2 regions of the Bacillus sp. mrc49 genome follow, and region 1 is predicted to be linked to the other one. Evidence: riboswitches for the same ligand, from Rfam matches in the RefSeq annotation. Region 1 holds a riboswitch; the other holds the start of a gene.

What was found. Region 1 has a riboswitch for preQ1 ahead of CVN76_RS15175 (VUT family protein). Riboswitches for the same ligand answer to the same signal wherever they lie in the genome.
Region 2: another riboswitch for preQ1. It lies ahead of CVN76_RS24905 (QueT transporter family protein); the one in region 1 lies ahead of CVN76_RS15175 (VUT family protein).

The regions. Positions count from the first base shown of each region.
Region 1 covers NZ_PHNG01000694.1:42,637-46,961, reverse strand. Annotated here, with positions in the region: gene CVN76_RS15195 (hypothetical protein) at 1-200, shown strand, start outside; gene CVN76_RS15190 (hypothetical protein) at 265-564, shown strand; gene CVN76_RS15185 (HD domain-containing protein) at 587-1,576, shown strand; gene CVN76_RS15180 (SRPBCC family protein) at 1,586-2,026, opposite strand; PreQ1 riboswitch class I at 2,203-2,245, shown strand; gene CVN76_RS15175 (VUT family protein) at 2,297-2,839, shown strand; gene CVN76_RS31045 (hypothetical protein) at 2,861-3,010, shown strand; gene CVN76_RS15170 (PadR family transcriptional regulator) at 3,162-3,482, opposite strand; gene CVN76_RS15165 (alpha/beta hydrolase) at 3,792-4,325, shown strand, end outside.
Region 2 covers NZ_PHNG01000788.1:81-4,405, forward strand. Annotated here, with positions in the region: partial or broken gene CVN76_RS24895 (PAS domain-containing protein) at 1-745, opposite strand, end outside; gene CVN76_RS24900 (TVP38/TMEM64 family protein) at 861-1,517, opposite strand; gene CVN76_RS24905 (QueT transporter family protein) at 1,638-2,123, opposite strand; PreQ1 riboswitch class I at 2,129-2,173, opposite strand; gene CVN76_RS24910 (YbaK/EbsC family protein) at 2,337-2,816, shown strand; gene CVN76_RS24915 (hypothetical protein) at 2,964-3,776, shown strand; gene CVN76_RS24920 (DUF3892 domain-containing protein) at 3,866-4,162, opposite strand.

The DNA.
Region 1 (4,325 bases):
AAGAATTACCTAAAACGTATACGCCGCAGCCAGTCAGCTTTAAAAGCGGGGGCAATGATGTTCCTGCCTCCATGGCGACCACGATTTTGACCTTTACGGAAACCGGCATCTGGGATTTACAGATTTTTATTAATGATGAATTCATCGGCAATATGAAGGTATCAGTAACCGAAAAAGGGGAATCCGTTATCGATTTGTAATATACAACCATACCCATTTGTATTAAAATAAGGATGGTTAAATATGGATGGAAGGGACGAATGAATGAAAAAGAAAGTAGGCATATTATCTTCAATAATCATCGCATTGACCGGTTGTTTTGTATTCGCTCTCCTTTTTTTTAAAAAAACTGATCCTCTAGAAGACATGTTTATCGTTCATCCAGCAAATCGAGTAATCAAAAATGAATTCATACTCAATGGTGATGAAGCGGATAAGGGCAACCTAGAAGATATTGATTTGAACGATGAGGAACAGATAAGGGAATTGACAAGAAAACAATATAAGCAAGGGGAGAGTGGGGAAATAATTTTCGTGAAGGAACCCGATCACAATCTAGACTAATGAAGAGGGAGTGCAGTGAATCTTGATCGTTTCGGATAGTATCTATGGACAGTGCGTTGTAGAGGGGGTTCTTGAAGAGCTGATGTTAAGTAAACCGGTCCAAAGGTTGAAGGGGGTGCATCAGGGAGGAGCCAGTTATTTAGTGAATGAGAAGTGGAATGTGACACGATTTGACCATTCCGTTGGCGTGATGTTATTGATCATGAAGCTTGGCGGATCATTGGAGGAACAGATTGCTGGGCTGCTGCATGACGTATCCCACACGGCCTTCTCGCACGTCATCGATTTCGTTCTCGATTGTGAAGAGGAAGATTATCATGAAAAAATATATGAACAGATCATCATGGATTCCGAAATCCCCTTTATCCTGAAGCGATATGGATTTCAGTTGGAAGCTATTTTCGATTCGGAATGGAAAGTATTGGAACGATCCGCACCTGAGCTATGCGCCGATCGAGTAGATTATACCCTCCGCGACATGTATCACTATGGAAACATCACGCTGGAATCCGTAACAGACTTTCTGGAGCATATAATCATTGTGGACGGAAGCATGTACCTCGATGATCTTAAAGCTGCTGAATGGTTCGTGGAGACGTATTATGGCGAAGTGATCGATTTTTTCATGGATCCGCTTAATATTTATGGCTATGATGTCTTGGCCAGGACCTTGAAATGGGCTTTGGATAAAAAGCTGATCGGCCTTGATGACCTGCTTGGCGAAGATGAAGAAGTCATGCTCTTGCTACAGGCCATTGAAGACGATGACTTGAAAAACTTGCTGAAACGGATACATGGGAACGTTAACTTGTATGAGGTTCAAACGGACTACGATCTCCATCGGAAAACGAAAGTGCGACTGATCGACCCCTCCGTCATGCATGGAAACCAATTGGTGAGGGCCTCGAATCTATCGGAAAAAGTGAAAGCCATGGGAACCAGGGCTTACCAAAAAGCTACAAAAGGAATGTATGTAAAAGTGATGGGCCCAAGGATGAACAGCCATCCTTGAGTCCATATGTTAAAAAAGGATGGACGCTCTTAAAGTATGAACGCCATTTTCCAGATAGCCCTTTAAACAGGTTAATGTATATACCCAGCCTTCTTTTTGGCCGATCATTTTGTTAATGATCTCGGGGTCATCCGCTTTCAAACCTTTTTCGTTCACTTCGATGATCGTATTTGTATCATCCACTTTTTCTAAAAGGATGGTAACAATCGTTTCTTCATCATTCCTACCCCAGGAAAATACGATTTTCCTATTTTCAACAATTTCTAGTACAGTGATCATAACCTCGGCCGCGTATTCCTCATATTTCAATGTAATCGTTTTGCCTTGATCCCATCTTTCAGAACTTGTCGAGAACCAAAAATTCCCGATTTTATCAGGACTTACGATAGCTTCGAACACATCATTGCTAGGTTTGACAATTTTGAATTTCGTTGTTACCTGGGTATCCATACAAAAACGACTTCCTTTCGAGTCATGATTTTCCATGCAGACGTACACAAGCTTCATTTCTTTTCTTCCCGATTGTACCATATCTTTTTTTTGATAAAAGTTTTAACCGCGGGAAACTGCTTGATTTCCAACCATTTTCAAGCTACGATAAAAAAGGAAAATAATAATCCGCTCGGGCGGAAGAGGTTCTAGCTACCCTCTCAAAAAAACTAAGGAGAACAGTGCTCTTTCTTGGGGTGCTGTTTTTTCTGTAAGAGGAGATTGTAAGAAATGTTAAGAATTTTATTGTATTTAGTATCCATCGTCACGGCAAATGTTGTGACAGCAGCTTTTATGCCATTACACTTTGGTATGTTCATCATACCGATGGGGACGTTGCTGATTGGAGGAACATTCATCTTTCGAGATCTGGTCCAAAATAAATTCGGCCGGGCGAAAACCTATTTTTGCATCATCATCGCACTCATATTATCTGCCTGTGTATCCTTTCTATTAGGGGATACTTTATTGATCGTATTCGCTTCCGCACTATCGTTCGTAGTTGCTGAAACGGCCGACACGGAAATTTATACCCGGCTAAAGTTGCCCATGAGCTGGAGGGTGCTGTACAGCGGAATCGTGGGAGGCTTTTTCGATTCGGTGCTTTTTGTCGTGATCGGCCTAAGCCCACTCGGTGCCAACATCCTGCCATGGGAAGCCGTACCAGCAGCGATCATCGGTCAAATCATCGTAAAAACGATCATTCAGTCGATCGGTGCCGTACTGCTCGGTCAAATCCATATCAGGCTGGAGAAGCGCGTAGTCTCCGGTTAAATGGGAGGAGTGAAACGCTTGATGGATGGATCCAAAAAGAAAGAAGACAGATGCTATTGCCTCGAAGCCTTTCGTGAAAAATACGGTCCGCATGTCCAAGGCGAATGCATGAAGCTCTCCTGCGCCAATTATCGCAAGCATAAAGAAATAGATGAAAAAGGGCCAAATTAGGCCCTTTTTTATATGGCGGATTTACTTATTCTTATGGTGCTTAAACTCATGTGAACAGCCTGAACACTCGACAAAAAGCCATCATCCATAAGGACACGCCTGATTTGCGAGTACTCGCGAGTCAAGCGCCAGTTCGGTGATTTTTTATTGTTCAAAATTTCTCTGAAGTTTTTCGAATGAGGGATTCCAGGAGGGAAAAGCATTGTCGTTTCCGTTCGAGTTCAAGTTGGCCCATTTCGGTGACGGAATAATATTTCCTGCGGCCGGATTCGGACTCTTTCCAGTGGCCTTTTATGAATTGTTTTGTTTCCATCCGTTTGAGGGCGGGGTAGAGGGTACCTTCGCCGATCTCATATTTTCCCATGCTCATTTCCTTCAAGATCTTTGTCATTTCATAGCCGTAGAGCTTTTTTTGTTGTAGGAGTGATAGTAAAAGGAGGTCGATGCTTCCTTTCATTAATTCCTTATCCAAAGCAACCAGCCTCCTGATTTTCTTAGTAAAGTGCAATGCGTTGTACATCGTATCACAAGGTTCATTTTACTTTTCTTTTAAAAAATGGTTAAATGACGATTGCTAAATAAATTCAATCATAGTAAAATGTGCTTCGGAACGAATGAGTTGTATGCAGTGTGTAAGGTTACTATATCCAATTATGAATTGTTCTATGAGATTACGGATTGGGATAGGGGAAAACCTTACTCAAGGGGTATTGATTGATTTTTTGTTAAAAATCATTTAGATTCTATTTATCAACAAGAGCAGAAAGAAGGTCCTAGTTAGATGAAAGTGAAAGCACCTGAGTCATTCACATACAGAGGTGGAAATAGAGCCGTCCTTTTACTTCACGGGTTTACCGGAAGTACGGGGGATATGAAAAAATTGGGGAAATACTTACATGATCGCGATTATACTTGCCACGGACCTCTTTATAGAGGACATGGATTGCCTGCGGAGGAACTTGTTCAAACGAGTCCAAAGCAGTGGTGGGAAGATGTAGAGAATGCGTATCAATACTTGAAGGATGAAGGCTACGAAGAAATTGCCGTTATAGGCATTTCCCTTGGCGGTGTCTTTTCATTAAAAGTCGGAATTGAATTGCCTGTAACAGGTGTCGTTTCCATGTGTGCCCCTACAATAGGGAATGATGTAGACCGATTAAATAATCGGATGCTCAGTTATGCACAAGCTTATAAGAAGTTTGAGGGCAAAGATGCAGAACAAGTTGCCGCTGAAATGGATAAGCTTAAAGAGGAGCCAATGTCATCCTTACAAGAAGCACTTGATATGATTAATGATACAGCCGATAAACTGGAT
Region 2 (4,325 bases), on a different contig from region 1:
CGAAGGAGGAGCCATGGACTTCTTCTTGATGAAAGCCGGTAACCGTTTCAAACCTCGGATTCACGGTGGTGATCAACCCGTTTAAATCAAGCATGAGCATCGGGTATGGATTGTGTTCGAATAATGATTTATAACGTTGTTCACTATCGAATAATTGCTTCTCCGCAACAACTCTTTCAGATATATCCCTGCCGATGACGACTAGCCCTTTTCGGGAACCATCTTCAAAGAACAAGGGAACCTTGATCGTATCAAAGGTTTTGTGATTGCCATCTGGAAGGGGAATGATTTCCTCGCATCTTGTAATTACCCCTTTCATCCACGTTTCCTCATCGGAAACTTCACAGTAGATCAACGACTCTTTGTAAAATTCAGTGTATTCCGCCAGCTCGCTGTCTTTTTTGCCCTTATAATCCACATGCTCCAATTGAAATAATTGAAGTCCAAAGGTATTCGATTCCAGCCATCGCCCATCGCCATCCTTGAAGTTAACGAAATCGACCATCGAATTAATAAGTGTACGCCGGCGTTGCTCCGCTTCCTTTAATTGCTTGAATTCTTCCCTTTTAGCCAAGTAAAGGTATAAGACCATGCCTATCGATAAAAGAAAGAAAGTGCCTTCCACTCTCTGTAGCTGAATGAAGACCTCTTTGTTTTGAATATTTGTCGTTAAGAAATAGTCGAACACGACTAGTGTAAGAATCCCGGAAAGGATATATATACTTAAAATGGAACGCTTGGACATGGAGATTCTCCCTGATTTTAAGACATTGCAATGGTAAAATTACATACACATTTTAACAAACTATCGAAGAAAAATATATGCACAATCATAAATAAAAAAACAGGAACCGAGGCGGTTACCTGTTTTTTCGGAAGATGCGTTGGTTCTTTTTCTTTTTCATCCGTTTGTAGAACATGAAAAATGATAAAAAGAGCAGTGCGAGTGCAGCTAACGTATATTGGTTCATCTCCACAGTTAGCAGGCCATATGGAATCAGCGATAGAAAGAAAAAGTAAATCAGGTTTCCCAGTGTCGTTGCCAATAAAAAATCCCTGAATGTAACCGAACTGACTCCTGCTGCCAGGTTGATCAGGCTTGTAGGGATAAGCGGGAAAACCCTTCCGGTAAAGACATACATAAAACCGTGCTCCACAACACTTTCTTGCCATTTTTTGTCCAGCTTCTTCAAAAGAAGGTCTTGAAACCAGTTTCTTGCAGCATAGAAGATCAATCCTGATGCTACTACACTCGTCAACCAACTCCAAAGGTAACCATATAAGAAGCCAAATATCGTGACATTGATCGTCAGGAGCAAAATTAATGGGATGATCGTAAATGAATTTTGGACAAACATCAATACGAATGTGACCAAAAAGGTGAGCGAGAGGTTATCCTTCAAGATGCCAATAACTGACTCCAGGTCACTTTTCCATACTAAAGTGAATAATTCTGCATTTGTGTAAATGAATATTGCAATACCCAACAGAACAATCAAAGTCAGGAATTTTTTCAAAGGGTCACCACCATTCTTACTTATAGTTTACCAGCTTCAGGTTCATTGGTGAAAAAAGAGCTGTCGCAAAATGCAGACAGCTCTTTTACAGTATAGTAGGTTCAGGAAGCGATGATTCCTTTAAAGCCACTTTTCAAACTGAATTCTTTTGTTCATTGCATAAATGATTGGCGCACCAACCAAAAGGACAACGAATTCACCAACAGCTGTGGTGCCCCAGCTTAACCAAAGCGGTAAGTCCAAGGCAAGGTTCAGTTCTATTGCAATCAAGAACATTGTGAACGTGAAAAAGATAATCGTCGCGATCATCCGTCCTTGGATACTTTTAATGAACCGCGAAACAAAAATGACCAGCAGCAGGGCGAGTATGGATTGCCCGACCCCGAAAATCAAGTCAAACGGAACCATGGGTGAAAATAGCAGATTCGAAATGAATACACCGCCTACGATGCCATAGATGTATTTTTTATTGAATACTATCAGATGGTTCAGCATTTCCGGAACCCGGAATTGGTATGCGCCAAAAGATATTGGTTGAAACACGAATGAGACCGCCACATATAAGGCAGCCAAGATCCCGCTTATCACGAGGGTACGATTATTCATTTTATTCTCTCCTAGTTTTTTATCGTGGGATGGTTACGAACCACGTATAGGTTTTTGCCTGAAGCTTAATAGTAGTCTAAATATGCCCCTTTCGTCAATTTGTAAAGAATGGTTATTGCACGACCTAGCTTCATATAGGCCAAACGGATTTTTGATTTCTTGCATGGAAGGATGATATTATTTTTATAGAGAAGTAGAAGGAGTGAGAGTGACATGTCAATTGAAAGTGTCAAACATCATTTTAAAAAATGGAATCGTGAAGGCGAAGTGATGGAGTTCGAAACATCAAGCGCTACGGTTTATGAGGCAGCGGATACCATCGGTGTGATCCCTGCGCGGATCGCTAAGACCCTATCCTTCAGGGGGGAAGGTGACAAGGCGATTTTGGTTGTAGCGGCCGGGGATGCAAAAGTCGATAATAAGAAATTTCGCCAGTCATTCGGTTTCAAGGCAAGGATGCTGGCTCCTGATGAAGTGCTCCAACAGACTGGGCATGCTATCGGCGGCGTTTGCCCATTTGGACTGGCCAACGAGCTGGACGTTTTTCTCGATGTATCAATGAAGCGGTTTGAGTCGGTATTTCCCGCTTGCGGCAGTACGAATTCTGCCATAAAGCTTACACTTGCTGAATTATTAGAATATTCAGGCGCTAAAGGGTGGGTTGATGTGTGTAAGGATTGGGAAGAAGCGTGAGCGAGGAGCAAGGATAGGAACGGCTGTTATATTATGAAACGGAAAGATTCGCATCAGTTGGAATTCGCTCGATTACAGAAAAATAACCTGTGAAATCGCCCCAGCTGAAGATGCTCGTGAAGAAATCCCCTAAATGGAGCGTGAAGGATGTTAACCGGAAGCCATCGAAAAAACAATAGCAGCTACCTTAGTCTAAAAACTCTTTATGAAGAAAACATCACGGTCAAGAGTATAGCCCAAGAGCTTGAAGCCTGTCACAAAAATGATGAAGCGCTGGATATACGTAATGCGCTGGAAAGAAAGAATTTCGATATCATGGCCGTACAAGATCAAGGGGACATCATCGGATATATCGAAAGGCACGAGCTTGGTGAAGGAAGGATTTCGAGGTATTTGAGACACTTTTCACCAAGGGAGCTTGTTTCGGACTCAACCCCCTTGATTCAGCTTCTTCATATTTTCAAGAAAAAAACAAGGGTGTTCGTGCTGGAGAACAATTCAATCAAAAAGTTGATTACCCATGCTGACCTTCAAAAGCCGCCTATCAGGATGCTGATATTCGGCTATATCACCCTTTTGGAAATGAGGCTGAGCGATATCATTCTGCATCGATTCGGCGATGGCGGCTGGCACTCCATGATAAGCGAGGACCGTCTGGAAAAGGCAACCGAATTATATCGGCGCCGAATCGATAAAAATGAAGATATCAATATAATAGAGTGTCTGCAAATCAGTGATAAGTTCGATATTATCCATAAAGATCAGGAAATGAGGCGCTTTTTTCAAATCCCTTCAAAAAGTAAGGGAAGGAAGGATGCGAATGCGATCCGGAAATTGCGGGATAAGATTTCGCATGCCAATGAATTGGGGCTGGACATGTCCTGGATGGAAATCATTGAAGTGGTCGAATGCTGCGGCCAGCTGCTCGAAATATCCGAATCCTATCAGTACGAGAAGTAAGAACCAGGCATCCATGCTGGTTCTTTTTTGTGTTTTGGAATCATCAGCCATTAAAAAGCTGCCCATATTTAGGCAGCTTTCCCGAATCATTAAAACTCCGGCAGTTGGTCGAGATTATTTTCCTTGATGCCATCAGGCTCACTCCGCAATATGTCACGTCCATATTTATGGAAGACATCAACATTGGCAAGCTGACCTGCCTTCGCCTCGGAAAGGGCAGTAGGGTAGTCGAGTTCGCGGCCGGAATTCGTCTTGATGGCAATGATATTGTCATCATCATTTTTCCTGACAGCAATGATTTCTTCCTTTCCAGTTGAATCAGGCTGATTTGCTTGCGGTGTACCCTGCTGTTTATAGGATTCATAGGCTTTTTCAAATTGGTCCATGTTTTTGACACCTCCTATGTATAGGGTGAACTAATTGTTCTGCAATATACAAACCTCATCCAGCTACTCTATAGACGTATGTAAATACTGCATGTGGTACTTTTTGCACGATTCGATAATCCTGTAAATTTCTTTATTCTGGTAAAAAGCTACTTTCGTCATG